DNA from 3 places in the Bradyrhizobium sp. PMVTL-01 genome. Region 1 is predicted to be linked to each of the others. Evidence: riboswitches for the same ligand, from Rfam matches in the RefSeq annotation. Region 1 holds a riboswitch; each other region holds the start of a gene.
What was found. Region 1 has a riboswitch for cobalamin ahead of ACRQ5Q_RS28275 (DUF1636 family protein). Riboswitches for the same ligand answer to the same signal wherever they lie in the genome.

Region 1 (10,048 bases):
ATCGACTTTCCGCACACGATGCCAGCGAAGTGAAACGCGCCGTCGCGGCAGCTCGGATCACTTTCCGGCGCGCCCCAGGCTCGCGCGAGATCATCCTGCAGCGATTGCGGCAGGCGCGCGACCGCGTCGCGATAGTCGGCGAGGCTCCAGGTCAATTGCTGCTCGAGCAGCGTCTCGCCGAGCGCATGGACCGGCGCGACGTCGAATCCGGCTTCCGCGAGATCGAATACCATGGCTTCGACCGACGCCAGCGCATCGAGACCGACCGCATGCGCGATCTGGTGGGGACGGCCCGGATAGTTCGAGAGCACGATCGCAATGCGCTTCTCGACGGCCGGTGTCACCGCCAGCCGCCGCGAGGCCGCGACGCGCGCGGCAACGGCCGTCACGCGCTCCTCATCGGCCCTGTGGGCCAGATGCGAAAATTGCAGATCGGGATCGCGCTCCGCCGCTGATTTGAAGCTCACCACGCCGGTGAACACGCGGCCGTCGACCTCCGGCAGCACCACATGCATCGCGAGATCGCCGGGCGAGAGGCCACGGAGCGATTCCGCCCAGTCCTCACGCCGCGCCGTCGAGAGCGCGACCTGGAATACCGGACAGATTGCGGCCTCGAACGGCGTCGTGCCATCCTCGCCAACCGCAGAAAACGCCGTCGCATTGACGATGGCAGCCGCCGGATTTTGCGCGAGATACGCGCGCAGCCAATCGGCAACGCCCGCGGCCTTCAGCGAGGTGACGAACACGCCATGCGCGTCAAAGCCCTTTTCGCGCAACGCCGCGATCAGGGCATCGACGGGTCCGGTGTCCGCTGCGGTGAGATAGGAGCGATAGAACGTCACCAGCGCGTGCGGCTTTCCTTCCTCCGCGACCGGCGCCGGGATGACGCCGCGCGAGGGATCGTAAAAGCCCATCTCAGGAACGGTCATCTCGCCGACGACCGGACCCGCATAAAGCCCCGAGGCGAGCGCGAGCTGTGCAATCGCCGCTTGCGCCGCGACGGGCCCGCCGTTGTCGCAGAGCACCTTGAGCCGCCGCAGCGTCGACACCGGCAAGGTCGAGTACACATCGAGCCGGGAGTCGTCGCGGCCGTCGGCGGGCAGCACGGCCAGAACGATGCCGCGATCTTTGGCCAGTTGCTGGAGCGCCGCGAGGCCATACGGCCAATAGGATTCGCCGCCGATCAGGCGCACCAGGATGCCGCGGGCCTGCGACAGCGTGCGCTCGATATAGGTATCGACCGAGAGCGGATGACGGAGTTCGGCGAGATTGGCGAGCCGCAGCGACGGCAGGCTGTCACGGCCACGCCGCCAGCCGGCCGCAAACGCGGCAAGGTCGGAATCCGAATACGAGAGCACCACGAGATCGGCCGGATCCTGGCCGATGTCTCTTGGCGTCGCGGTCTCCTCGAGACCGCGGCTCTCGCGGAAGACGACGTGCATCAGATACCTAGTCCTGACCTGATCGCGGTCTCGTCGATATCGCCATGCTCGCCGATCACGACGAGCTTTGACTGCCTGAGACCCGCGCCCCAGGGTCGGTCGAACTGGTGGCGCACGCGCTCGCCGACCGCCTGCAGCAGCAGGCGCATTGGCTTGCCGGCGACGGCGATGTAGCCCTTGGCGCGCAGCACGTTCTGCTCGCGCGCGAGACGCTGGACGGAAGCGACCAGCGCATCGACATCCGAAACCTCCGGAAGATCGATCACGACCGAGGCGAAATCATCGTGCTCGTGCTCCTCCTCGCCATCGTGATGCGACGGACGCGCGGCGAGATCGTTCTCGGCAGCCGCGCCGAGACCGAGGATGACGCGGGCATCGATCGCGCCGTCGGTGACGGGCAGCATCGGCACGCGGCGCGGCATCTCGGCGGTGATCGCCGCCTTGGCGGCTTCGATGCCGGCACTACCGGCGAGATCGGCCTTGGTCAGCAGCACGATGTCGGCGCAGGCGATCTGGTCCTCGAACACTTCCGACAGCGGCGTCTCGTGATCGAGATTCTCGTCTGCTGCGCGCTGCGCCTCTACCGCATCCGGATCCGGCGCGAAGCGGCCCGCGGCCACCGCCTCGGCATCGGCGAGCGCGATGACGCCGTCGACCGTGATCCGCGAGCGGATCTCCGGCCAGTCGAACGCCTTCAGCAGCGGCTTGGGCAGCGCCAGACCCGAGGTCTCGATCAGGATGTGATCAGGCCGCACCGGCCGCGCCAGCAGTTGCTCCATGGTCGGAATGAAATCGTCGGCAACGGTGCAGCAGATGCAGCCATTGGCGAGCTCGACGATGTTCTCTTCCGGACAATTGGCATCTGCGCAGGACTTCAATATTTCACCGTCGACTCCCGCGCTGCCGAACTCGTTGACGAGCACCGCGAGCTTCTTGCCGCCCGCATTGCTGAGCAGATGCTGGATCAGCGTCGTCTTGCCGGAGCCGAGGAAACCGGTGACCACCGTGACAGGGACTTTTGCGAGCGAGTTCATTCGGCGGCCTCCGGCACGACGGCAATGGGGGGAATGCGGGCAAGCGACTGCTTGCGGAAGATCTCGGGACGGCTGCGCCAAGGCACGAGGCCATCTGGCGCGGCCGCATAGGCCGCAGCGCCAGCGACGACGTCCTGCGCGTTCGCATCGGACAGGCGGCCATAGACATAGGACCAACGGCCGGGCGCGCTGAGCGCGACAGAGCAGCCCTGGCTGCAGGCCGACAGGCATTCGACGGGAACCACATTGACGCCCTCGGGCACGCCCGCCTCGAGGATCGCACCATGCAGGCGCTTGCCGGGCGTGGTCTCGCCCTCACCAAGCGTTTGGCCGGCGCGGCAGGTGATGCAGACGTGAAGTGTGACGGTCATCGCCTCTTCCAGGATAATCAGCGGGAGGCGATGAGGCGCGCGGACCATACTCCTGAAGGCCCGCTTCCCCGTCGCGGAACACCCCGTCCGCCGGTCCAAAACTCGTCCGCGCTGGCAGGTCTCCCGGCTTGCGGAGCAGGGTTTTGGCCCTTCGATCCCCGCCTTCCCGATCCCCGCGGGAATCAGTGGCTTTGGGCATCTCTCCGATCACGGTCGCGGGGGCGGCTGCATTTTGGACCCAAATCTTGCCGATTCGGACCCTATCGCATTCCCTCTTCGCCTGTCATAGGACAGGAACCAACGCCGGGCCACCATTTGCCCCCGGCCGCCTCTTGTCAAGCCGAAGGACCCGATCCGATGACGCCTGAACCGGATACCCAGACGGCCGATGAAACCGACGCCCGGCACGCCCAGAAGATGGCGAAGAAGAAGGCCGCCCGCGACAAGATCATGGCGACCAAGAGCGGCGAAAAGGGCCTCATCATCGTCCACACCGGCGCGGGCAAGGGCAAGTCCTCCTCCGCCTTCGGCATGATCGTCCGCTGCGTCGCCCATGGCTTTCCCTGCGCGGTCGTGCAGTTCATCAAGGGCGCCTGGGATACCGGCGAGCGGCGCCTGCTCACCGGCCATTTCGGCGAGCTCTGCCAGTTCCACGCCATGGGCGAAGGTTTCACCTGGGAGACGCAGGATCGCGCCCGCGACATTGCCGCCGCGCGCGCCGGCTGGGACAAGGCCAAGGAGCTGATCCTCGATCCGAACCTGCGCATGGTGGTGCTCGACGAGATCAACATCGCGCTGCGCTACGACTATCTCGACATCGCGGAGGTCGTGGAATTCCTGACGACGCAGAAGCCTCCGATGACGCATGTCGTGCTCACCGGGCGCAACGCCAAGGACGAGCTGATCGAGATCGCCGACCTCGTCACCGAGATGACGCTGGTGAAACATCCGTTCCGCTCCGGCATCAAGGCGCAGGCCGGCGTCGAGTTCTGAATTCGATGGCGCGCGCATTGATGATCCAGGGAGCCGGCTCGGACGTGGGCAAGTCGCTCATCGTCGCCGGCCTTGCGCGCGCCTTCGCGCGGCGCGGCCTGCGTGTGCTCCCGTTCAAGCCGCAGAACATGTCGAACAACGCGGCCGTCACCGTAGATGGCGGCGAAATCGGTCGCGCCCAGGCGCTGCAGGCCCTCGCGGCCGGCGTCGAGCCACACACCGACATGAACCCGGTGCTGCTCAAACCCGAGACGGATGTCGGTGCGCAGGTCGTTGTCCACGGCACGCGCATTGCGACTGCACGTGCGCGGGAATATGCGGCGATGAAGCCCTCGCTGATGGGCGCCGTGCTGGAGAGCTTTGAGCGGCTGAAAGCGCGGGCCGACCTCGTGCTGGTCGAAGGCGCCGGCAGCCCCGCCGAGGTCAACCTGCGCAAAGCCGACATCGCCAATATGGGCTTTGCGCGCAAGGCCGACGTGCCCGTCGTGCTGGTCGGCGACATCGACCGTGGCGGCGTCATCGCCCAGCTCGTCGGCATCAGGACGGTGATCGACCCCGACGATGCCGCGATGATCCAGGGTTTTGTCATCAACAAGTTCCGCGGCGATCCCACACTGTTCGACGACGGCTACAAGCTGATCGCGCAGAAGACCGCCTGGCGCGGCCTCGGCGTGCTGCCCTGGTTCGCGCGTGCCGGCGAGCTTCCGGCCGAGGACGCGCTGGGCCTGAGCGATGCGCGCAAGCCGGGCCAATGCAAGATCGCCTGCCTCGCGCTGTCGCGGATCGCCAATTTCGACGATCTCGACCCGCTCAAGCTCGAGCCCGGTGTCGATCTCGTGATGGTGCGCCCGGGGGACGCGATCCCCGGCGATGTCCGTCTCGTCATCATCCCTGGCTCAAAATCCACCCGCGGCGATCTCGCCTTCCTGCGCGCGCAGGGCTGGGACATCGATCTGCTCGCGCATCACCGCCGGGGCGGCCATGTGCTTGGCCTCTGCGGCGGCTATCAGATGCTCGGGCGCGGCGTCGCCGACCCTGAAGGCATCGAAGGCCCCGCAGGAGACACCCCAGGCCTCGGGCTTCTCGACGTCGCGACGGCGATGAGCTCGCAGAAGACGCTGACGCGCGTCTCCGCGGTGCACGCGGCGACCGATCAGCCGATCGAGGCCTACGAAATCCACATCGGCCGCACCGACGGGCCCGATCGCGTGCGGCCCTTCGCGAAGCTGAATGGCGAGCCGGAAGGCGCGATCTCCAGGGATGGCCGCGTGCAGGGCAGCTATCTGCACGGTCTCTTCACGTCCGATGCTTTCCGCAAGGCGTATCTGGCGAGGCTCGACATCCCCGCGGGCGAAGAGCCCTACCACGTCAGGGTCGAGAGCGCGCTCGATGCCCTTGCCGACCACGTCGAAAAGCATCTCGACGTCGAAGGCCTGCTCGGGCTAGCGCGCTAGAACCTCGCCAAGGCGCGTCCATTCCGATTCGCTACCGGCAAGCCCGAGCCGCAACCATGTCGGCTTCTGCGCGAACACGCGCGACCAGATGTAAGCCCGCGCCAGCTTGTCCTGCGCGGCCAGCGCGTCAGACGTCTCGTAAAGGCGAAACAGCGGCGTGCCGCCAATCAGCGCCCAGCCTTGCGACTGCACCATCGCGTCGAGCCTTATGCTGTCGCGCACGAGCCGCGCCGAGGTGGTCTCGGCCCAGGGATCGTCACGCAATGCGCGGCAGCCGATTTCGATCGCCGCTCCCGAGACCGGCCACGGGCCCGATGCTGCCGCGAGCCTGGCGACATCGGCGGCATTCCCGATCGCGAATCCAAGCCGGAGGCCGGCAAGACCATAGAATTTGCCGAAGGAGCGCAAGATCAGCAGTCCCGGCCGATCTGCGTCCGACGCGAGCGACACATGCGGAACGGCATCGGCAAAACTCTCGTCGATGACGAGACGGCCAACGCGCGGCAGCAGTGCCAGCAAATCCCTTGCCGCATAGTTTCGGCCATCGGGATTGTTGGGATTGACGACGATGGCGAGATCCGCGCTGACCAGCGCGCCAAGTTCGCTGACCTCCTGCACATCCCAGCCGGCTGCCGAGAGCACCCCGGCATATTCATTGTAGGTCGGCGCGAGGATGCGCGCGCGGCCAGGTGACGCGAGTTGCGGCAGCAATTGAATGGCGGCTTGCGCGCCGCCTATCGCAACGAGCGGTGCACTCGTGCGGTAAGCGTGCCGCGCCGCCTGATTCAACGCCTCGATCTCAGCCCGCGACGGCAGCGCAGTCCACGCCCGCGCGCTCACCTCGCCGACGGGATAGGGCACCCGGTTGATCCCGGTCGACAGGTCGATCCAGGCCTCCGCGCGGCCGCCAAACCGCTGCTGGGCCAGATCCAGATTTCCACCGTGCTCGCGCATGCCCCGTTGTTTCACGCGAAGGCCAGGATCGCAAGGACGCCGGCGAGCAGCAGCATGGCGCGGCGGTAGACCGCGAGCCCCCCGCCGATGTCGGCGGGATTCGGATCGCGCGCGCCTTCGTTGAGCCAGGGCTCCTTCGTGACGCTGCCATGATAGATGCGGGGGCCGCTGAGCCGGACGCCAAGCGCGCCTGCCATCGCTGCTTCCGGCCAGCCGGCATTGGGCGAGCGATGGCGACGCGCATCGCGCGTCATGCACGACAATGCTTCGGACGGTCTTGGTGCCAGCAGCACGAACAGAAACCCGGTCAGCCGTGCCGGAATGAAGTTGGCGACGTCGTCGATACGCGCCGCGGCCCAACCGAAGGCCTCGTGCCGTTCGCTGCGATGGCCGATCATGGAGTCCAGCGTGTTGATGGCCTTGTAGCCGAGAATGCCGGGCAGTCCAAACAGCGCGCCCCAAAACACCGGCGCCACGATACCGTCGGAGGCATTCTCGGCGAGGCTCTCGATCGCGGCGCGCGCGATGCCGGCTTCGTCGAGCGCCGCGGGATCGCGGCCGACGATGCGCGACACGGCCTCGCGTGCAGCGGCGATGTCGCCGGCCTGCAAGGGCCTCGCGACGGCGGCAACGTGATCATGCAGCGAGCGCAGCGCGACCAGTGGCCAGGCGAGCACACCCACCAGCACGACCTGGATCCAGCCCGAAGCAAGCAAGAACTGCAGCATCCAGCCAAGTGCGATGGAGAGCGCAATCGCCAAAAGCGCTCCCACGACACCCGCAGCGCGTCGAAGTGCCGGCGGATCGGAGGCGCGATTCCAGCCGGTATCGATCGCGCCAATCAGGCTACCTAGCCAGGTCACGGGATGGCCGATCCGCGCGAACAGCCACGACGGCCAGCCCAAAAGGGCATCCACCGCCATCGCCACCACCATCGCGCCCGCCAAACCCACATAGACCTCCTGTCCTGCCCCTGTTGCGCAAAGCGAGGGGCGAGCGCAAGCCCCTGGCGGCCCGATTTCGGCTTTGTCTTTGGCCTCGTTTGGTGATTAGTGCTGCCGGCAGGAGACTTTCATGGCCGTCATTCTGATCACCGGCGGAGCGCGATCGGGCAAGAGCACGCGGGCGGAAGCGCGTGCGCGCGCCTTTCCGGGACAGCCCGTCTATGTCGCGACGGCTGAGGCGCTCGATGGCGAAATGCAAGCGCGCATCACCAGGCACCGCGCGCGGCGCGGAACCGACTGGATCGAGCGCGAGGTGCCGCTGGATCTCGTGCCCGCTCTGCTCGCAACCGATGGCGGCGGCGCAAGGCTCGTGGACTGCCTGACACTGTGGCTTTCCAACCTGATGCATGCGACGCGCGACTGGGAGCGCGACGTGAGAGAGCTTGCCGGCGCCCTGCCCCGCCTGAGCAGCCCCGTTGTCTTCGTGACCAACGAAGTCGGCCTCGGCATCGTGCCCGACAATGCGCTGGCGCGCAGCTTCCGCGACGCCGCCGGGATCATGAACCAGATCATCGCTGGCGTCGCCGACGAGGTCGAGTTCATCGTCGCCGGCCTGCCGATGAAATTGAAATGATCCCGCGCGCCGAACTTTTTAAAGACCTCGTTGCCGATCTCAGGATGGCGGCGTCGTTCGTGACGATCCTCCCCGTGGCATCGTCGAAGCCTGCCGCTGACGGCACCGTCGCGCGCGCGACCTGGGCGCTCCCCGTGGCCGGACTGATGGTGGGCCTTGCCGGCGCTATGGTCTACGAGATCGCCATCCGCCTCGGGCTGACACCGAACCTTGCCGCCCTGCTTGCGCTCGCCACGACCGCGCTCATCACCGGCGCGCTGCACGAGGACGGCCTCGCTGACACCGCCGACGGGCTCGGTGGCGGCCGCACGCGCGAGCGCAAGCTGGAGATCATGCGCGACAGCCGGATCGGGACTTACGGTATTTGCGCGCTCATCCTGTCGTTCAGCCTGCGCTGGAGCGCGCTCGCGGCGATCTCCGGTCCCTTCGCCGTCACGCTGGCGCTGTGCGCTGCGCATGCTGCGGCGCGCGCGGGCGTCCCGGCTTTCATGTCGCTGGTGCCGCCGGCGCGACCTGATGGCCTCTCCGCCAGCGCCGGATCACCGCCGGGCCGCAGCGTCGCCATTGCCTTCGCGATTGGAACGCTCGTGCTCGCCCTGGCGTTGGGGCCGGGCAAGGCACTGGTCGGCCTGATCCTGCTCTCTCTCGCCGGGCTGCTGCTGGCGCGGCTCGCCATCCGCCAGATCGGCGGGCAGACCGGCGACATTCTCGGCGCATTCGAGCAGATTGGCGAGATCCTGATCCTGCTGGTCGCCGCGGCCTTGCAGACGGGACGCTGATCTCATGGTCGAGTTCGACGACACCTTCCGCCGGCACCTGCGCGAGTTGTTCGTGTGGCGACGCGACGTGCGCCGCTTTCGCGGCGATCCGCTGCCCGAGGGCGCCATCGATCACCTGATCGAGACCGCTTGCCTTTCGCCCTCGGTCGGCCTGAGCCAGCCCTGGCGCTTCGTCATCGTCGACGATCCCGCACGGCGCCGCGACATCATCGACGATTTCAAGGCATGCAACGCGGATGCACTCAATTGCTATTCCGGAGAACGCGCTGCACGCTATGCTACGCTGAAACTGTCGGGTCTCGAACAGGCGCCGGGCCACCTCGCCGTGTTCGCGGACAAGGCCAGCGACATCGGCCACGGCCTCGGCCGCGCCACGATGCCGGAGACGACGGAATATTCCGTGGTCGCGGCGATCACCGCAATGTGGCTCGCCGCGCGCGCGGAAGCCATCGGCCTTGGCTGGGTGTCGATCCTGAACCCGGATCGCATTCACGCCATTCTCGACGTGCCTGAGGCCTGGAAGTTCATCGCCTATCTCTGCATCGGCTATCCCGAAGTCGAATGCGACCAGCCCGAGCTGGAGCAGGCGAAGTGGGAACACCGGCGCGGCGCGGACGAATTTACGCTGCGGCGTTAAGACCGCACTCTCCTCCGTCATTGCGAGCGGCTTGTCCGCCGAAGCTCGAAGAGCGAAGGCGGAAGCGAAGCATTCCAGAGTCTTTCCACAGAGGGATTCTGGATTGCTTCGTCGCAAGGGCGCCTCGCAATGACAGTGGAGAGGCACTCGCCGGACGCCGAATTGGAGCGATGACCGCGCTGGTGGTCGGCCGTTATCCAACCAGCGACTCTTTCGGCGCGCGGGAATACGGTATCGGGCTGCGCATGGCTGCGAATGAGCATTCACAAGCGCTTTTTCATCAATTGTGGTCGCTAGCCTTTCGGGATATGCACAGCGTCAGGGACAACTTCTGCGAAACATTTCATGACTGAGCGGCCCGCTCCTGCCCGCGTGCCGGCGGTCGGCCGCCGCGATCTCCTTCGCCTGGCGGGCGCAACTGCTGCGGGATGGCTCGGGCTCGGCGCAAGGCGGGATCGCATGCGGATCGTCGCAACGCTGACGGCATTGCCGCTCGACGACGAGCTGACCAAAAGAAGCATGACTGAAGCTGCGACCACGCGGCTTGGCGGGCTCATCGCGGGCCTCAGGCAACGAGGCTGGGTCGAAGGGGTCAATTTCCGTTTCGAGATCCGGTCGAGCTTCGGCGGACCGGACAGGTTGAAGACCGCCGTGCGGGAGCTCATCGATCTCGGGCCGGATGTCATCCTGACCGGCTCGACCGGGGCAACCGCGGCAGTGCTGGCGGCCACAAAGACCATGCCGATCGTTTTCGCGACCTCCAACGATCCCGTCGGCAACGGCTTCGTCGAGAGCCTCGCCCATCC
Region 2 (10,048 bases), 3.3 Mb from region 1:
CGCCAAAGTTCAAAGGGGACGCTGGCCATTCTGAAAGGCAAGGTACGTGCAATCGAGACGTGGGCGTCGGATACACGTGTCGTAGGCATGCTCGACGACCACGATGTCGCGCCCGGCGCCCAAGCCGTCCACGCTGATGGCGATGCCATGACTGGCGAGCACAACGGTCGCGGCCGAAAACTACGAGACTTAGTCGGTGTTGAATACTTCCGGCTTCGGTGGAACAATCGAGAAGTGCAAGGCCCTTTTCTTATTCAGGAGACCTCGTCCTTACGGGATGCTCGAAAGGCTGATGTGGACGGATTAGCTCATGCAGGCGGGGTTCGAAGCTCCAACACATCGGCGAAGATTGTCCAATCGCGGACTCTCTTTTGCCTGCAGAAATCGGTCTCCGCCTTCTGTGCAGCAGCACTCAGCGAGGCGGCATCGACCGTGAACGCTGCCTGGCACGCGCGATGCTCGCCCCCGGTATCGTCGCAGACGGTCTTAATAAACCGAACGTCAAATGAAGGCATGACCCCCTCTTCCTGTGGTTCGCTTATCCAATATCTGCCATTCGCCTTTAGAGTATTTGATTTGCCTCAAGCAGCATTCGAAGAGCTCTGACCGCTCCTCCGAAGACAGGTCCATAGCAGCGCGGCGCTAGCCTCCTGTTGTCGCGAAGAACCGCGATCGCTTGCCGGCTCATCGCGGCCGGATTTCTGATATGCGCCGACGGACGGCTATACGCGCAAACGATCGCGGGGCAACGCGCATCCCGATCTTGCATCCGACGGTCCACTTGCCGGCGCGACAGCAGATCCGATCATCAGGCTTGTCGTCGATGAGCCCGGTCCAGGAGTTCAGTTCCAAAGCTTAAGGGTGGGATCAGCGCCGGCAAGGCTACCGACAATGTAAGGCGGAACATCGATCGACGATTCGGGTGGGAGCAATGAGGAAAATGCTGTCGTAGCCCAATGGGCGTAAGTTGCGCCTCAAATCAACATGCTGGGCGCGTTGCAGAGAAACGCGAGGCGCTGGCGGAAGCGCGGGTTCGGACATGTCGACTGTCAACGCGGGCGTCTGCGGCTCGTTGTGCCCGTTCGAGCTCGACCAATCCCGAACGGGCACCACTTTTTGACCCGCATCAACGCTGCGGCGGCTGCGTCCTGATAAAAGTATCTTCCAGTAAGGTCAGAGGCATGGCAGACAGAAAGACTTGACGCCCATGATGCTTTCATGTCCGGGTACCAGCGACCGTTTTTTAGGACTGCTGCCAGGCGCAGCCGAGCCGCGGGCCAATGACCTGCACATGATAGGTTGCGCCGCTCGCAAGGGCGTATCTACTTTCTCGGCCTGCGGACCGGCCCGACTATCGGCTCCGAGCGGAGCTACGCTCTTCCTAACGCTGTTAAGCGAATCCGATGTCTTTGCGCTCTCGCTGGATAGGCTGCCGCGCGCGAGGGCGCAGCCGAGCTCACCCACACGCCCAGCAGGATGACACCGCAGGACAGGGAATGTCTCACCAATAAGGGACGTGACATGACAGAAAGCCGGACCATTTACCCCGCCGCCGGCCAGATTACTGGAGCTGCAGTCCGGTTTAGCTGGTGCAGTACAGCTACAAATACCAACAACCGAGTTCTTGAGCTGATCAGATCGATTCGACGGAAGCTCGGGCGTTCTTTCGTGGCGGAAATCCAAATATTTCAGTTCGCGAGTGGATCGCGTTCCGTTCACAACGGCGCATGGCCGATAGCCCTCTCGCCGCGGCTGACGCGATCGACACCGCGGGCCGCTCGCGCGATATCGGGCTGAGCCTGTCCGCGCGGAACCCAAGCAACGTGCGTAGTCTTCACAAGGTTATCTAAACTTGTCAACCCGCAGCAATGAACACCGACCAGGATCTAATGGCGATCTGATCTGGGAGCGGCTCGAAACGGTGCCGCCACTCGATCAGGATCTGGAGATTGCCGTGATCGAGGGTAATTCGATTCACCGGGTTGTGTTTCCTTGCCGTCGGGTCTTCGGCGGATGGATCAACGCGACTACCGGAAAGCACGTCGCCGTGCAGCCAACGCATTGGCGTATCTGGCCGGGATAGCGGCGCCTTCCTGCAAAATGGACCGGCGTGAGTTGGGTAGGGACCGGAAACGATGCAGCGTCGATTGAATGAGCGAGCCTGACGGGAATCATCTTCCAGCGGACCGAATCGTGGTGGGCACCTTCGCGGTGTCCGTCAAGCATGACTTTTCTCATTGCTGTCGCAACCGTTGCCATCGTGCTCATGGGCGACAAACGTCGGTGTAGATTTTTAAATCTCAGGCTGTACGGTCGCATACCGCCGCATAATTTAGCTGCGATGGACTTGTGCTTTATAATAGGCGCAGATCCTTCGATGTTGTCGCCTTGATCGACCGTTCGGCTATTCTCGCTCGGCGGACGAAAGTAGCGCGACGCGTCACCGTCGTTCCTCCGACCCTGCACCTTCCTCGGTCCACGAAGTGGGCCGGACATTTTTCTTGACGCCAGGGCTTGCCTCGACATTGTGGAAAGCGCAAATGGCCACAAGCGAATTAGCTTTGTCGAGAACAGACCCGGGCTCGGGATCAATGGTTTTGCGGATAGGCTGCAGCGCGCAGTTCGCGAGCGGCAGCGACCATGTTGGTTAGTGCAGGCCGGACCTCCTCCCATTTGCGCGTTTTTAGGCCGCAGTCCGGATTGACCCAGAGCTGCGAATCCCGCAAACGCGTGCGAGCTAGCACCATCAGCTCCTTCATTTCGCTCGCCTCGGGAACGCGTGGAGAGTGGATGTCGTACACGCCAGGTCCGATTTGATTTGGATATTCGTACTTCTTGAATGCATCCAGTAGCTCCATTTTCGAGCGCGACGACTCGATCGAAATGACATCCGCATCCATTGCAGCGATCGCAGCGATGATATCATTAAACTCAGAGTAGCACATATGTGTATGGATTTGCGTTTGATCGGCAACTCCCGATGAGCAGATGCGGAAGCAATCCCCGGCCCAATCGAGATATGCCTTCCAGTCTGTTCGGCGCAATGGCAATCCTTCGCGGAGTGCAGCTTCGTCGATCTGGATCATGGCCGCGCCGGCATTCTCGAGATCGCGGACTTCGTCGCGGATCGCGAGCGCAAGCTGACGGCAGACCTCGCTTCTAGGAATATCATCGCGAACAAACGACCAGTTCAGGATCGTCACCGGTCCGGTCAACATCGCTTTCATCGGCTTACTGGTTAGTGATTGCGCGTAGCGCCACCATTCCACCGTGATCGGCTTCGACCGTACTGCGTCCCCTAACAGGATCGGGGGCCTGACGCAGCGCGAACCATAGGACTGTACCCATCCATTCATGGTAAATGCGAAGCCGGCGAGTTGCTCGCTAAAGTACTGCACCATGTCATTACGCTCGAATTCGCCGTGCACGAGGACGTCAAGACCGATGTCTTCCTGCCAACGTACGGCGCGGGCTATCTCCTCCTTGAGGAACCTGTCGTATTGTTCGTCGCTCATCGCACCTCGCGCATGCGCCGCACGAGCATTTCGGACCTCTGTGGTCTGTGGAAACGATCCGATCGTCGTGGTAGGAAAATCTGGTAGTCCAAAGCGTTTCCTTTGGATCTCGGAACGGCGGGCAAATGGGCTGGCGCGCCGGCGCATCGTCTCGTCGATCGTCCTCATCCGGACAGCGACATTGGCATCATGGATCTTCGGCGAAGTCCGGCGGGCAGTCACAGCGCGTTCCGAATCGGCAAGAGCTAGCCCAACATTCTGGTCGCCTGCGAGTACCCGCCCCAGGATCGCAAGCTCACGCATCTTCTGAACCGAGAAAGCAAGCCAGCTTTTGACCTCGGACGTAAGCCCGGTCTCTAGTTCAACATCGACAGGCACGTGAAGCAGCGAGCAGGATGGAGCGAGCTGTACACGGCGCCTGCCGAGCTTCGCAATCGCTGGATCCAGCCGCTGACGGAGCGACGACAAGTTCGAGCGCCATATGTTCCGGCCGTCGATCACACCGAGCGACATGATGAGATCTCTTCGGCCCGCTGCAATGATTTGATCCAATAGCTCTGGCGCTCGAACAAGATCGAGGTGCAGGCCGGAAACTCGCAGATTCAAGGCAGTATTTAGATTGTCGCCTAACGCGCCGAAATAGCTAGCAACCATGATCTTGATGGCCGGTCCCTCCTTTGCGAACCGGTTATAGGCATGTAGCAAAGATTTTCGCGCCGCCTCATCGAGATCAAGGGCCAGGCAGGGCTCGTCAATCTGAACCCAACTAGCCCCTCGTTCGGCCAATTCATGCAGAACGTCGATATAGACCGGTATAAGATCATCCAAAAGGGCGAGGGGCTGGAACGCGCTATCGGCACTCTTGCCGAGCTTCAAGAATGTGACCGGCCCGATCAGGACCGGGCGGGTCTGGAAGCCAAGAGCCTTTGCTTCCTCGTACTCTTCAATGGGTTTGCGAGAGCACAGTCTGAACGCTTGTCCCCTGTAGAACTCGGGAATCATGTAGTGGTAGTTGGTGTCGAACCACTTGGTCATTCCCTGCGCGGGTGCGCCAGATCCCCGCGGGCTCTGACCGCAACTCGCATCCTGGTCGTCGCATTGTGATCCGCGAGCCATGGCGAAGTACTTCTTGAGCGAAACGGATTCTCCTTTCGAGGCGTAGATCTCCGGGATGGCGCCAACCATGGCACTTGTATCGAGTACCTGATCATACAGCGAGAAGTCGTTCGACGGAATGATCGTGACGCCGAGAGATTTCTGACGAGCCCAGTTCGCTGCGCGCAGGCCGGATGCGTCCTCGTGCAACTGCTGTTCGCTGATCTTTCCGGCCCAGTAGCTTTCGAGAGCGAATTTGAGCTCACGCCTTGGACCGATGCGCGGCGTTCCGAGCGTAGCGATTGGAAGAGAGCGAAGAGACATAGTGTCAACCCCTGTTGGGGACAGAGGCCGTGGCGGACGCAGGCAGGGGAGTCGCACGTGCGACGGCTGCTTGGCGCACCACCGAGACACCCCGCCCGTGGACCCAATATTTTGTCGGGGCAGGTCTCCTGGCTTGCTGGTCATCGCTGCTGTCCGGCCTTCCCGAAGCCTTGGAGGCTTCAGTGACATCGTTGGACAGCGGCTCGCCGCTTACAGTTGCGGGGGCAGCGCCGGCATTCGCACCGGCTTCCCTCTTAGCTCCGGATCAAATGGGCACCGGAGAACCTCGACGGCTTGGATTATCGGCAGGAGAACTCTTCCGTCAACCTCTCAGATTGTGTGCCAAGCCGATCTCGGACACCTGTTGGGCGAATGAGCGCGCAGGTGTATGATTCACCACTATCTAAAGACATTCTCTAATCAAAGATTCCGAAATCAGACATGTCTTTGTCAGATGCCTCAATGAGCATTAGAGGTGCCTTGAAGCGGTGCCGCACGCCAGATCGATGAAAGGGACAGAAGCAGCCTGCCGGCCGGGAGTACCGCTGTTTCGAGCGGAATACTGGCGATGCGGCTTCCGCTTTCCAGAAGCTCGCCCAGCACCCGTTGGCCAGCAGTTTTCTCGGACTAAAGGATCTACATCGAATAGGCCAGGGCACGTGGCGCAATCTAGCAACATTCGCGGGGCGAGGTTGATTTGGCGTGCCAGCCGGACTTCGAAGGCGGAACTCGGCTTTGTGTCGCTGGCAATCCTGTAGCTCGAACGCCGACGATAGCGATAGCGAACCGCTCGGTTTAAATGGCGGCAAACGCACTGCCGATTGTCATCAGGCACTTGGCATCGAGGCGTTCACCTCTTGCGCTAACTATCCAGCGCAGCACAGGGAAACGACAGCTGCGGCGGATACACTGAATGAAAACATCGAAACGGGCGCAGGTCGGAAAGTCGACAAGTGGGACACTAAATCCGTGAAAATTTGCGCCTATTGCCTGGCACGAAGAATGCAAGCCCTCGGCATGCCCAGTCTCCTCCTGCTGGGCATGTCCAGCTCAGCCAATTGACGCTGTCGCTCGCGAGGGAAGTCAGCGGCGCGTGACGTAGAGGGGAGCGCCTGCTGGCGCGGGAGTAGCGGGGTGCCCCCTCACATCTCGGGACATTTCTTACGCTCGCTCATAGCAGGTTCAAGGTCACCCGCTTTGAAAGATGTCTGGATGAGACCTGATAGGCTGAGCTTTATGAAGAGAATGTCTGGAAGACCAGCGCCATGGCTTTGCCTGGCCGGATTTCTAATCTGCCTCGCCTGGCCGGCTGCCATGAGCAACAGTATTCGCGCCAACGACAGCCCCCTTGTCGAACGACTCAAGTCAACTTGGCGATCGCAAGATGGTGAGACGATAGAACAAATCATCTCCAATGTTTCGATGGTGGCCCAGTTCGTCCCTCAAATGTGGGGCGTTGTTGAACTTGGCCAAAACGACTTTGTTTTCGTTTCGTGGACCAGGCATCGGGACAACAAATCAGACGAACAGTCCGTTATCGCCTGGAAAGTCGCGCCCGACGGTACGATGGAACTCGCCTCAACGTATGCGAAGCCGATCGAGTTGGGCTGGCGCGCCCTGGCGCTCTCGTTGATCGCCACTGAAGTCGCACATGCCGAACCGGGCGCTAATCTTAACTTTCTGCATGATCCGACCAACTTCAACTTTGTGACTACGCCGCAAGGCCGGCTTGGCGATCTTCTGCGGCACGGCCGCTGCACTATCGTCGATCCTGTTGGAGTGGACTACCTACCGAAGCGGAACGACAAGCCGACCGAGAAGGGTGATATATGGCGCGTTCTGCTCGTGGTGAACTGTAGTATCCAAGGACCACGTTATTTTACGTACAATGGGGTCATCTCATTCGAGAAGACTGAAGGACATGATTGGGAGCCACAATCCTCCTTTGCCAAGCGCATCGCGAAATTTCCTCCTGGCTCCTGGTTTCAACGCATCGAGCCAAAGGAAGAGGAAGACTTAGAAGAGCGAAGGCCTTAGTAAACCGTCGTGCAGCGCGACATCGCGCCGCAGCCCGTCCATGGCCGGGCGCGTCGGACCCAACTGCAAGACATACCCGCTCTGTTGTTTAGGGCTCCGCAACTGTCCGGCTGCCCTTTCTCTGAGACGAAAAGCGACGAGGAAGTTACCGCGAACGGGGCAGCGGTAGCGACCCCGGCATGCACGATGAGCGCCTGCCCATTTCCGAGTGCGCAGGGCGGGAAGCTCCGGGGCCGTACCGAGAACGTCGAGCACCAGACTGGCTCGGGCCCTAGCTTCCCTCGCACTCATTCGTCTGCACGCATCGATCCGGATTCGAAGCATGGGAAAAGCGCGTCTTTAGTTCTGCTCCGCCTGTCCTGGCACCGTCTCTGATTGCGAATTCGGCTCTGAGCCGTCCATCCACTTCAAGCGCGCAACAAAAGACCGGTACTTCCCGACCGGCCGCGACCATGTCATTCCAATCGTGCAGCGAGGTGCTTAAGTATGATGCGCAGCCTAAGTCGGCAACCGCACAGAAGCTATCCGCATCGAGTGCGGTGATGCGCAACGCGTAATGTAGACTCAAGCCTCGCACTGAATTGCATCAGGATGGTACTCGCGATTGTCCGAACACGTGGGCCGCCTCCCCTTCTCCGGCGCGTCGACGCCAAAGCCGCGGCTCAATGTCGACAGCCTTTACAATTGCTGGAGCAAACGCATGCTAATGCAGCGCTCCTGGGTATGCACGTTGAGATCGCGAGGAACGTCCCTACCAACGAGCGGCCGCCCGTCGCGCGGCCTCAGTCATAAATGATTCCGTCCTTAATCGTTTGGGAGGGAGCGCTTAACGAATATCGTGCAGCGCGGACGAGCCAAAAGCTCCAATGCGATTGCCATCAGCGTTCATCTGGTCGGGCGTAAGAAGGCACCTAATTTGTGCGGTTTGTTCAAACAAGAAAGGTTCATGTGCGCGGCGAACGTTTTACTGAACTTCATTGCGTCTCTTTGTAAATCCGTCAGAGCGATTCAGACCAGAACCTTCTTGAACATCTTTTTCCTGTCAACAACAACCACAGCAAGGTTGCTCCTCCACGCCTGACTGCACCGCGAGCGTCGAGGCTTCATAGTCGGCAATTTTGCAAAGACAACATTCCGACGCTCGGGTTTGTCTATCACCGCGAGTTCGGCGGGGCCCGATGCGGATCTTCTCCTCAGGTCGAGAGGGTACAGGGCGCTCCCAGTGAGAGAGCCGTCGATGCTCGAATACCGCCGCGCGCACTGCGGAAGAAATCTCTTGAACCTTACGCAGCGTCAGGTCGTAGCTTCGCGAAGCTCTCATAAAGCACGTCGAAAATGCCAGCCGGATAGCGGATATAATTCGTTCGGGCAGTCGACGGCACCGTATCGTGCGTGAACATGGACAGGAGCGAAAGGCTCGGGATGAAGCACCGCGGAATCATATGCGCATTGCTCGCTCTCATCACATCTCCGGTCTGCGCCGCGACAGTCAGCGGTGTTCCGCGCATCCTCGACGGCAATACTATCGAGATCGAGCACACCAACGTTCGGCTCTCGGGCATCGAAGCTCCTGAGACGGACCAGGTCTGCCTCGACGCCCAGGGCCGGAGATGGGCCTGCGGCGTAGCTGCTCGCGACGAGCTCATCAAGCATTCGAATGGGCGAACCTGGGATTGTCATACCCAAAGAACCGTTGAGTACAGGGGAGCCCACGGCAGCTGCTTCATCGAAGGCGAGAATGTGAACGCCTGGATGGTACGCTCGGGCTGGGCACTATCGGCTGGTGCATCTCGCCATACCTACGCTGTCTATGAGTTGGTGGCGAGCACAGCCCATGCGGGGCTGTGGTCGGGGGCGTTCATCGCGCCCTGGGACTGGCCTCGCCGCAATAGGGGCACGATTATCGTCGGCGCGACGTTGGTTCCGATCGACGCTCAGGAAGTCCTTGTCGGATCCGATCTGCTATCGGAACCGCCGTCCCCCGAGTGCCTGATAAAAGGCACTCTCGAGCGCCGCGGCGAGCGCTTTTATCACCTGCCAGGGCAACCCAGTTACGACCAAATCGACATGACGAAGAAACGCGGCGAACGCTGGCTCTGTAGCGAAGCGGAAGCCAAAGCCACCGGGTGGCGTAAGGCCGTGCGATGAGGCGACACATGCATGCAGCCTATTCTCCAGACATGCACCATTTAACCAAGATCGCGCGTTCGCGCCGGTCGCTGTTGGTGTTCGCTGCTTTGGCAGTTTCCCTGCGGCTCGGCAATAGCATTGTCGATGCGAAGGAAGCAAAAGGCCCGCCCAAGCCGGACAACCTGCTGGCGCCAGATGCTGCCCTAAACCGGCTGCTGAGGGGGAATGATCGTTTTGTCCAGGGCGCATCACGAGTCGACGATTTCAGGCGCGAGCGTCCGGTCTTAGTTGAGGGCCAAAATCCATATGCGGCGGTTCTGAGCTGCGCCGACTCTCGCGTGGCGCCCGAGCTTGTCTTCGACAGCGGACTAGGTGATCTGTTTGTCTGCCGCATCGCCGGAAACTTCGCTAATGACGATACGCTCGCCAGTATGGAATATGCGGTCGCAGTACTGAACACGCCGCTGATTCTTGTACTCGGCCACGATCATTGCGGTGCGATCGACGCCACGATCAAGTCTCTCCATCAAGATAAGCCGCCGCCGGGGCACATTTCATCCCTGGTCACCGCACTTGCTCCTGCAGTGAAAGGATCTCTACAGCAAGCCGGCGACACATTCGCTCACGCAACCCGACAAAATGTGATCGATAATGTCAACAAACTTAAATCGACGGGCCCGATTCTGAACACTGCAGTCGAGCAGAACCGATTGAAAGTCGTCGGCGGCCTGTATCGGATCGACACCGGCAAGGTCGATATTGTGAGCTGACGCTTGCACCTTCACACCCGCGGCAAATCATCTGCCCTCTGATGCAGACCTTCTCTTCTGCGCTAGCTGGGTTGGTCCATCCTCTGCAGCACATGCGCCGGATACCATCTGCTCCACAACATTCATCGCTTCGGGAAGCCCTTCGGTATGCGTGGCCTCGTAATTCTGCTCCTGTTC
Region 3 (10,048 bases), 4.2 Mb from region 1:
GCGGCTGAAGTGTTATTTGCGCACAAAACATGCGAGTCAGGCGCGAAAATCGCCGCGAGCCAGCGCCAAAAACGCTTATGTGTGCAGTTGGCCGCGCGATTAGACGACGTTCGCACAAGTTTGGAGTTCTCGGTGAGTGAACAATCTACTCACCCCGATGCTCCTTCAGTCGCCCTTTGGGGCGTTTCTCCCTGACTGGGCCGTGCGGAAACGACCGCACGGCCCATTTTCGAAATCCAAAGAATGGTGGAGCGGGACGACTAACGGACAACGGCGTTAAGCGCACGAAGCCAAGCCCCGCGTTGAAGCTTGCGGCATGAGCTGCGGCTTCTGCCAGGTGATCTACCCCTTCTCGCGCTCGCAGATCTGGTGATCCGACGCAATCGCAATTCAATGATGTCAACGAGGAGGTTGCGTAGAGGTATGGGAAAGGTAGTAAGCTTCCCCGGACATTATTACAGCCGGGACTTCAGCTTCAAGGTTTGCGAGCGATGCGACGGAATCTCCGATGGTTTGACAACTCACTGTCCCGGCGTCAGCTTGCCACCGCTTGTCGGCTGCAATGTCGCCGCCGGCCTGCTCAACTATGACGAACGCTGCGGCGGTTGGCACTGGCGTGTGCCATGGCTTTCGCACAAGCCAGTGTAATGATAGCTTCAGCGCTGAATCTGCGAGTGGAGAGCACGCATCCGCAAAGCGAGTATCGCTGTCGCGCATTGCGGCTCATGGTCCTTATGCCAAAGACCAAGGATCACTTGCAGTCGGTCCACATTGACCTGCCGGCCAACTGTCTCGGCGAACGCGGCGCCTTGACGGTCGTCTCTCTTCTCAGCTGCACCGCCTCGACCCCGGAGGCAATCTCGATCACGCGCTGGTAGCGGTTGGCGGAAGCGCTGGAATATATCACGCCGAACGCCCCTGAAACGACTGCACGTCGCACTGAAGCCGAACATGCGCAAGGTTTCCGAATCCACTGCACAAACCAGCTGTAGCCAAGCGCGGGCCCTTGGTCATGGCCCCGAGCACGTCGAGGTCAGCTTGTGGCGGCGCCGTTCCAGATCGTTATCGCTTCCTCGGGTGTGTCGACCGCCTTTCGAGACCTCCATGCCGTAGGGTTCGCTCGCAACGAACGCGCCTGCTCGCATCCTCCTGGATTAGGACCGGGTAGTGCTTGGCAATCAAGCACCTCCGGATCGGATGCCTCCGATTTCGTGTTGCGCTCATTGGTATTCGGATCAACTGCCACTCTGTAGTCTGCCTCGAGCAGCTCCACCAGGCGCTCGATGCGAGCGGTCCGGAATGGATGGGCCGGCTTGGTCATCAGGGCAGGCCCCTCGGATCGAATGCGAAGAATCCAATGATGAAGATGACGAGCGTGCGAGGAGTGGCGTTCATGCGCCGGGCTGTCGGTCCTCTGCCGAATGCCAGTCCGCGCCGTGGAGGCGGATCATCTCGCGACGGGACCGCTCGATGAAGACGCGCTCAACGCAAAAGCCGGCGGCGACTGAAGCCGCTAGCGCAAGGCCGCAGGCGAAATAATCATTCATTAAATTCCAAAACATGTTGCTGCCGGCGACGCCGACAAAAGTAAGTGTCATCACGGTATTACAAATTGCCTTAACCACGTTGTTCTCCAGCCGGACGCCTTTAGCATTGCAACAGACGCTTAGCGGCGTTTGATGGTTGTGATCCGCCGTCTTTCTGCTCAATCAGCTTGGGTCCGGCCGTGTTGTCTCGCCCCGTGGAATCCGATCGACCGTATCTCGCTCTGTGCCATGAAACGTGGTGACGATTTGGCAGACACCCTTCGCCAACCGATAGGACGCACCGTCGGCTTTGCAGCGGTTTCGGCGGCCAGCGCAGCCGGGCAGCGCAGCCGAGTAGCACTGCATCTCTGGACCATAGAAGGAGGCGTTCTCAGCGTCGGGGCAGCAATTAGTGCAGGCTCAATCAGTTCCAAAGCACACGCACGAAAGCGCTTCGCGAAGGACAGCCGTGGAGAACTATGCCGGAATCGACGTGTCATTGGACCTGTCGAGCCTGTACTTTTTGGATGCCCAGGGTAAAGATCCTGAAGGAAGTGAAGGTCGCGATCCCGGTGCGGGAACGAACCCAGCTCATCAATGCGCTCCGAGGACACCTCACGGAATATAGTTGGATAGCGCCTAAGGGGCCATCGCATGTGGCGACGGACCGGTACCGATCCGAACGAGCCCAAGCAATGCGCCAAGTGCGACACCGACCGTTGCCATCAGCGAAACCCACCACATCAGTTCGCTCCAGGCGCGCCGGTGATGGCGCAATTGGGTCGGATAAAGCCAATGCGGGATGCTGCCGACATAATTCAGCAGGCGCTCTTTGCGCGTGGTGGTGAGGACCACGTCGCCTGATTTCGATAAATGTAAATCTCGGTGCCGGACGGGTCATGGAGCGCGATACGTTTGAGCGGACGATCGGAGTCAAAATTGGTCGCGACCGTCCACTGGTCATAGTCGATTTGGTCGGCGGTCGCGCGCGACATATCCATGCCGCTCGCCAGAGGTTGTTCCGTACGCGCCGGGAAAGGCAAGAAGTGCATCACGATTCCCGACGCAAACCACATGGCAAACAGCAGGCAGAATGCGACGCCCCACCAGCGGTGCACGGTCGCGAGGACCACGCATCTTTGGCGCATCACCACTTGGCCGAGGCGGACAGTTCGAATGTCCGAGGCGCGCCGAGATAAACTTGGTCGGGATACCCCGGATCAGACGCGACAGCATAGACGGAGTTCGTCACGTTGCGCACACGAAAACCAACCCTCATCTTCTCTAAACCTTGCCACTGCAGATCGCGGCCAGAAATATCCACGAATGCGAAGAGATCAGCGGTGGTGTAGGGCAGCATAGCGGTGAGATTATCCTCAAACAAATAGCGCTGTCCGACATATCGCACTGCGCCACCGATCTCGACCGGCCAGCGCCAGCCATCGAACCGGTATGACGCCCCTGCATTGATGATTACGGGTGCGACATTCGAGGGTGTATTACCGGTCCACACGTCGAAATTGCCATACGTCGCCTGCGTGATCGCGATATTGCCCCAGATCTTGAGGTTCTCGATCGGTCGCACAGCGCCGGCAAGCTCGACGCCCTTGCTGTGCACTTCGCCGGCCTCCGTGGCGACGGCGTTGGTTAGCGCTACGTAGACATTTCGCCGCTCGATGTCATAGACCGAGAAGGTAAATTCGGCTCGCTTATCAGCCGAAATCGCCTTTACACCGGTCTCGTAGATGCGGGCGCTGGTCAAGTCGAGCGTCGTGCCCGGCGTTACTGAAAAGATACCCGCGGCTGCCGGATCGTATGCTGTGGCGTACATGCCATAGAACAACAGACCCTTGATTGGCTCGAAGGTCACGGCGGCTCGATAAGATACTGGTTGCCAGTTCTTGGTGAAGGGCTGCCCTGCTGGAATCGTACCGTCGAAGTTGATACCATCCCGAGTCAACGTCATGTCCTCGACGCGTATGCCACCGATTAGAGCCAGCATCGGCGTAATTTTGAGCTGGTCTTCGACCGTGATCGCTGCATCGTCTAGGCGGCTGTTGCGGATGCCTGGCTGCGGTGGCAGGCTATAAAGCCCAGGGGCGGGATTTACCACGGTCACGGAGTCGAACGGAAACTCGTCAGGATTCTGCTCCTGGGCGAACTGAATCTCGTTTCGGCTTACTGCCAATTGCGTGGCGAAGCGATTCTGCATGCCGAAAAAGGACGAACTCCAGATCAGGTCGGTGTTATCGCCGATTACCTGCTGCTTGTGATTAACAAAAAAGCGGTCTCGATCGATCATCGAGGTTCCAGTGTTGAACGCGTAAGTTTCACTGTCAAACCAGTGACGCTTGGCTCCAAATTCATAGGCTTGATTCTTGATCGTAATGTCCTCGTTCAGCGCCCATTCGAAGCCGCCACGCAGCCAGAGACCATGTGAACCGATGGAATTGTCGGCGACATTGTAGTTCGTCCTTAGTGTTCGCGAGTCCACTGTCACAGGCGAAATAACTGAACCATCAAAGGTGCTGATTGCCGATCCCGCGACGACACCGTGCGTGGAAAAAGGTCCAGAGAATGTTGTCGTTGTTAGCGGTGTGCCCCAATAGGCGTGGCCGTAATCTTGATTGTACTCGATGGCACCGAATACTTTGAAGGAATCGGTCACCCGGTAGTTGAGCTGGCCCGAGATATTGTTGAGCTGTTGATAGTCGCCTTCGATGAAGCTGTTGATCTTCGAAGAGCTGACATCGAACCGGTAGTCGAGCCCGTCAACTGACGTGCTGCCGCCAGACCCGAAATGCGTCCGATAGGTGCCAAGTGTATCTATTGAGGTGTCAAGTTCGTTCTTGATAGGACCGCTCGTGGGCTGTCTGCTCACATAGTTGACGGAGCCGCCGATCGTGGCAAGGCCTGACATTAGCGACAAGGGTCCCTTAACAAATTCGACTTGCTCTAGATTGGCAGTATCCAGGACGCGCGACGTGATGCTTTGCGGGCCAATCCATAGGCCGTTGTAGAGTACGGTCACTTCGCCAAAGGAAAAGCCGCGTGTGGAAAAGCCGGAAGGTGCCCCTGCCACATCGACCGCCAGCACGCCGACGGCGCCTGCTACCGTCTCGGGAGTGGTGCGGTAGCCCTGCTCGCGCATGGTTTGCTGACTGACAACTTCGACTGTTGCCGGCGTCTGAAAGACGGAAAGGCCGAGCAGGTTGGAGCTTGTTGCAACGACATTGCTATTGAGAGGTGTCGGCGCGGGCTCGGAATTTGCGATAGATCGCGTCGCAGGCTTGGGCCGTGCGGCCTGTGCGGCGCGCCTGGTCCGCTTCGGCACATTTGCCGGTTCCTGGCCGGGCCGGCTCGCAGTGCCATGCGGCTTGGGCGGCCGGACGGTCACCGGCTCAAGCTGTTGTGGGCTTTGCGTTGACGCAGATGCATTGGCCAAAAGCGCGACGACCACCCCGGGGATCAGCGCGGAGCATCGCCAGCGTTGCCTCGACGAGATCAAGCGGAGAGATTGCGCGCAGATGCGCGACGGCGCCGGGCGCCCAGTAAAGTTAGAAATCGACACGGTTGTGCTCGACGGCGAAACAATACACCCGTCACGCGCACTGGCACGACGATCTGCCCTTCGCCCCTGATACGGCAGACCCCGAACGCCTCTTGTAACGCTTCGGAGCACCCCGCCCGACGCGTTCGCGCATGACCATTGCTGGTAGCAGGTCTCCTGGCTCGCGGGTCGCTGCTTCGGATCACCTTCCCAGGATCAAGACAATCCCAGTGGCATTAAATGATCGTCGGCTCGCCGCTTACAGTTGCGGGGGCAGCTGCGGCATTGTCCGTTGCAACAGACGCACCGCATTCCCTTGATTAGCCCTTCGGGCACTACCGCTCTCAGACTTAATGAAGTTCAAAGGCGAGTCAAGCGGCGCTAGTCTCCGTCAGCTCGAAGATTAGAGGTGTGCCAGTTGGGACACGCCGCCCGTCAAAAAGCCATTGAGGCACGGATAAATTCACATTGGTTGGCTGCGGGTCATTTTCGGCGGTTTCAGCAGGGATTGTCGGCGGGCTGATGTCCGCTTTTAGCCCGTAAGCGTCCAACCAGCTCCTTCCTCGAAGCGTTGCGCCCGACCAGATCGCTGTGATTCAAGCTTCCAAACTGGGGGCTCGAATCATGCGCTACGAATTCGCCGATTATGAATGGGTTGGCATCAAGCCGATGCTACCGAACGAGCCCCGTGGCGTTCCTCGGGTGAACGACCGTCGTGTCCTCAATGGCATCTTCTGGGTCTTGCGCTCTGGAGCACCTTGGCGTGATCTGCCCGACATCTTTGGTCCGGTCCGTACACCACCTGCTACAACCGCTTTGTTCGTTGGCGGCGGGCTGGCGTTTGGGGCCGCATCATCGACGCGCTTGCCGCTGCCCATGACGCCGCTGTTCAGATGATAGACACCTCCATTGTTCGCGTGCATCAGCACGGGGGCCTACATCACAAGGGAGTCCGCGTCCTAGTTGGACTTGCCTGCAACGCCACCGTCGGGCACGCGAAGAACCCCGATTGCACCATGTACATCAAGACCTATATCGGCGCGGCAGAAGCAGCGCACGATAATGGCTGATTGGGCCGCGTTCTGCGATGGCAAGCGCGCTGCGGGCGGCGTGGTTGCGATGTCTCGCGCATTGCGTGTCTAACAACTTTCTGACTTTCGTATCGTGGAGAACCTGTTTCCCACCAAGTAGAACTAGGCCGTAAACCCAGCTGTGGACGCCCCCCCAGATGCAAGCGGCTCTTGAAACAGACCACGAAAAGTACCAGAGAGTCTCATGGCTACTGGGTCCACCACTTGCCTCCGAAATCCCGCGCGCGCCGCCCCTATCGCCCAAAGGGATTTCGTTGAGACCCCGGCGCAACTGGATAAACTGGTGCAACCACCAAGGACTCCCGGATGGGGGTGAGCGCCACCCGGTTTATTAACCCTCAGCCGATCATGCAGAAACACTGCAAAAGGTGGCCCATCGGCGCCGATTATGGAACCGGTTGTGGTGCTAAATGCGCCGAAACGATAGCCGAAACGAAGGGGATGCTCCGGCTCCGCATCTTCGGCTCACACACCGACGACTTGAGCAGGATCGCCCGCGATGACCAAGCAGTGCGAACATAGATCAGCATGGCCTATCTGCAGAAACAGCTCGCCAGGCAGCGAAAGGCCCTCGGTGAGCGCGTGTCGCGTGCCGAACGTGAGATCACGAAAGATCGCGACCACTGGCGCGATCGCGCCGACATACTGGAGCCGGCATTGATTGGACCTAGCTTCGACTGAAAACCCCGACACTGACGGAGAGAAGATCATGCCCGTACAAATGAACGCCGAGCTTTTCTGCAAGCTGCAGGAGCTATCCCGCCATAACGCGGTCGCCCGCGCGCTTGTCTTCTTGTGGGAAACCGGCACCCTGACCTACGAGGACTGGGCGACGAAGGCGATCTCTCTTCTCATTGATCAGAACGAAACGCTCTCGGCGATCGCCGTGGATACGGAGAAGCGCGCCTGCCGCCTGCCCAAAACTCCGCCCGTAGCCTCAGCCACACGTTGAGAGAGCGCCCCGTGTCCGACACAAGACCGGAACGCCGCCCCCCGGGCCCGCGCTTTGGCTTGTCAGCGGCGCGAAACAGGAGCCGCTACGCTGCCCGCCGCCGGCCACGATGCCAAAAACGAGAAGACGCTTTGCTTCTACTTCAAGCGGCGCATGATCCATGATGAGATGCGGCACCTTCACGCGGTCATACGGCAGGCGGCAGCCTACTCGCCGATCATCGACGGCCAAAGCCCGCAACGTCTCTCCTTGTCTCCCTTGCCGACAAAGTTGATAACGCGGAAGCGATTGTTAGCGACTATCGGGACATTGGTGAGATATTTTGGGATCGATTCACCGGAGGACGCGAAGGCACAATCTGGTACTACCGAGCGCTGGCAGCGATTTTCAACGAAGCACTGCCTGGACCATTGGCACGCGAGCTTTCACTGGCTGTGTCCCACTTTCCAGCCCAATAGCGAGACCTCTACTAGCTTGGGCAAGGGGCCATGGACTGCGAAACATGCTTAAGACTGGTTGAGATGAAGGAACCTACGATCAAACAACTCTTGCATGCAATCAGGCGATTGCCAGCTAAGATGCCAGAGACCGACCGCCTATCGACCAGCAACTACGACACCCACAAGGATCACTGGCTCGGCTGGGCAGGCGGTTACAACGATCCCGAAGGTGGATACTACGGACGCAGCGACACCACCATCACAGGCGCACGCACCTTGTTCCAGCGCCTTAACTGTGGACCCATGATCATCTGGCTTGCGGAAGCGGCTGGGGAAAGCCCGGAGCTGATACGCAAGGCGATCAAGGATATGGAACGACGCGGCAACGGCCGCGCTCAGACCGAGGCGAAGATTGCGCGCGAACACCTCCTCTGGGAGCGCATTGTGTCACTTGTGTTCAAGAAGTCAGAAACAATTACGAGACGGTGAGCAACAAAAGACCGCTGTCGCATGAGCAAGATCGACCACGAACATCGGAACCTGATCGAAAAGATTCAGAAGGGCGGCAAGGCGCAAAAACCCAAGATCGCTCGCGCAGCCATCCCCGGTGAGCGCGAGGGGGACCTCGAGCGGCTACAGGAGACCAAGCGGCTTGCGAAAAAGATCCAAGACAAGATGAGGCGTCAGAGAAGGGCGATACGTAAGAAAATTCGCAGCGAGGCCATCGAGGCGCTGTTCGCGAGGTCGCACGCAGGCATGAACGACGGAGAATAGGGATACCGGCTCTTGGGCCAAAGTCGTCAACTTTTGATATAATATAAGGGTCTATATCAAGTTTTGACGACTTCGGGACTAAAGGGACCAGCCAAAGGGGAGCCTGCTAAAGGCAGGCGTATAGGTGGTCCTTACATTTCCTGTCGAACATCCTTCGTGGCCCCGGGTATCCGAGGCTTTCCGGAATTTCTGCTAGCAATTTTTAAGGCCTGATACGCCTAAGCAAGGGCACCCCTTCCCCCGGGGGTACCCCTAGGCCGGATCTCCCGACAAAAAACGATTTGAGGGCGAGTCTGGCGAAGTGTGGAGCGGCCTATATAATCGCCGTGAGCGTAGGGACGTAAGTAAGGCACGCAAGGAGATGGTGGTTGAGCAGGTTCGAGGTGGCAATCTCGTTTGCCGGTGAGCAAAGAGAATTTGCCGAGAAAGTAGCGAAAGCGCTCCATAAGAGAGGCGTGCGGGTTTTCTACGACGAGTTCTTTGCACCCGAGCTGTGGGGTAAGAATCTAGCCGAGGAGTTCCACCGGATTTACTCCAAAGATTCACACTTCGCGCTAATGCTTATCTCCAAAGAATACATCGAGAAACATTGGACGCGGCACGAGCGTCGTGCGGCGATAGAAAGGGCTTTGACCGAACGCTCCGAGTATATTTTGCCTATTCGGTTTGATGAGGCGTGGCCTGATGGAATTTCGAGTGCCACCGCCTACCTACCAGCTTCGGAATATTCCCCCAACGACGTAGCCCATATTCTTTTCAAAAAGTTGGGCGTCGAAGAGAACAAGAAAGACTCTCACGTAGAACCACCTCAAGTCTCCTCGATGGTGGCCGACGTCGGCTTTGACTACACAAGCTTTAATGGACGCTACGTTATTGGAGCCGACGAGCAAGCGTTTGAGACAGCGTGGTCAGCGGGCGGTCCAGGGCTTATTCATGCCTACGACGATGGACGGAACATCAAAGGCATTGCTATTGCTGAAGGCGCTAGATCGCTAGAGGACATCACCGACGCGTCTCAGTACGATTTTACGTCTAGGTCGCGCCTTGTGCGCGAGGGCGAATACCTGATTCTTCGCAACATGGAAGGCTTTTACGCAGCCATCAAAATTATCGAAGTCAGATACAAAGACCAGCGAGGCTCGACAGATCACTTCGTTAAATTTTTTTATGTGATTGCAGGCGATCGCGAGACCGATTTCAGTAAATACAGCGTATCGGAGTGAACCAGCTGTAAGGCGTTGTCCAAATCTGTTTGAGGACACCAAGTATTGTGCGACACGCAGCGCCAAGGCGGCAAACGGCTCATGTCCTTTCAATCAATCGTAGCACCTAGACGATCTGCCTCAAGGCCGAGCTGGAAGCACCGAGCAAGATTCACCGTTCGAGTGCCGCTCGACCTTGACCCAGCTCGCCTAGATGCTCCTCGATCTTGCGCCGGGACGGAAGAGCGCCTCTACGATCGATTTAGGTCTATGTCCAGGTCAATACTTTCCCCAAGGCAGAAGCCTTAAGGGGCGGACACACTTGACTAAGCTATTGAAATCATTGGTACAGTTGGGTGGGTACTGCAGTTCCGCGGCTTTGCTCCTGATAAACCTAGCGTTTTTAGAGCCGTCGATGCCATTTTGTAGCGGGCTTTTGTATTTTCCTCAACCTCAAATCCCTGTCTCGCAGCAGCCCGACTGGAGCTAGCCGGGAGCGTTCAAGGTCATCGT

Region 2: it holds a riboswitch for cobalamin, as region 1 does, so the genes downstream of both, metE (5-methyltetrahydropteroyltriglutamate--homocysteine S-methyltransferase) here and ACRQ5Q_RS28275 (DUF1636 family protein) in region 1, are expected to answer to the same signal.
Region 3: it holds a riboswitch for cobalamin, as region 1 does, so the genes downstream of both, ACRQ5Q_RS07305 (TonB-dependent receptor domain-containing protein) here and ACRQ5Q_RS28275 (DUF1636 family protein) in region 1, are expected to answer to the same signal.

The regions. Positions count from the first base shown of each region.
Region 1 is NZ_CP193982.1:5,810,111-5,820,158, forward strand. Features, by position in the region: gene cobN (cobaltochelatase subunit CobN) at 1-1,442, opposite strand, end outside; gene cobW (cobalamin biosynthesis protein CobW) at 1,442-2,476, opposite strand; gene ACRQ5Q_RS28275 (DUF1636 family protein) at 2,473-2,847, opposite strand; cobalamin riboswitch at 2,944-3,164, opposite strand; gene cobO (cob(I)yrinic acid a,c-diamide adenosyltransferase) at 3,205-3,840, shown strand; gene ACRQ5Q_RS28285 (cobyric acid synthase) at 3,846-5,294, shown strand; gene cobD (threonine-phosphate decarboxylase CobD) at 5,283-6,248, opposite strand; gene cbiB (adenosylcobinamide-phosphate synthase CbiB) at 6,260-7,201, opposite strand; gene cobU (bifunctional adenosylcobinamide kinase/adenosylcobinamide-phosphate guanylyltransferase) at 7,323-7,826, shown strand; gene cobS (adenosylcobinamide-GDP ribazoletransferase) at 7,823-8,605, shown strand; gene bluB (5,6-dimethylbenzimidazole synthase) at 8,610-9,242, shown strand; gene ACRQ5Q_RS28315 (hypothetical protein) at 9,413-9,595, shown strand; gene ACRQ5Q_RS28320 (ABC transporter substrate-binding protein) at 9,588-10,048, shown strand, end outside.
Region 2 is NZ_CP193982.1:2,508,752-2,518,799, reverse strand. Features, by position in the region: gene ACRQ5Q_RS11315 (hypothetical protein) at 309-515, opposite strand; gene ACRQ5Q_RS11310 (hypothetical protein) at 1,856-2,062, opposite strand; gene metE (5-methyltetrahydropteroyltriglutamate--homocysteine S-methyltransferase) at 2,589-4,934, opposite strand; cobalamin riboswitch at 5,036-5,238, opposite strand; gene ACRQ5Q_RS11300 (nodulate formation efficiency C protein) at 6,249-6,971, shown strand; gene ACRQ5Q_RS11295 (thermonuclease family protein) at 8,394-9,119, shown strand; gene ACRQ5Q_RS11290 (carbonic anhydrase) at 9,128-9,871, shown strand.
Region 3 is NZ_CP193982.1:1,550,277-1,560,324, reverse strand. Features, by position in the region: gene ACRQ5Q_RS07320 (hypothetical protein) at 1,034-1,321, opposite strand; gene ACRQ5Q_RS07315 (hypothetical protein) at 1,392-1,625, opposite strand; gene ACRQ5Q_RS07310 (hypothetical protein) at 2,345-2,659, opposite strand; gene ACRQ5Q_RS07305 (TonB-dependent receptor domain-containing protein) at 2,674-5,097, opposite strand; cobalamin riboswitch at 5,227-5,431, opposite strand; partial or broken gene ACRQ5Q_RS07300 (IS5 family transposase) at 5,701-6,032, shown strand; gene ACRQ5Q_RS07295 (hypothetical protein) at 6,696-6,848, shown strand; gene ACRQ5Q_RS07290 (hypothetical protein) at 6,877-7,119, shown strand; gene ACRQ5Q_RS07285 (hypothetical protein) at 7,641-8,048, shown strand; gene ACRQ5Q_RS07280 (hypothetical protein) at 8,070-8,333, shown strand; gene ACRQ5Q_RS07275 (TIR domain-containing protein) at 8,702-9,556, shown strand.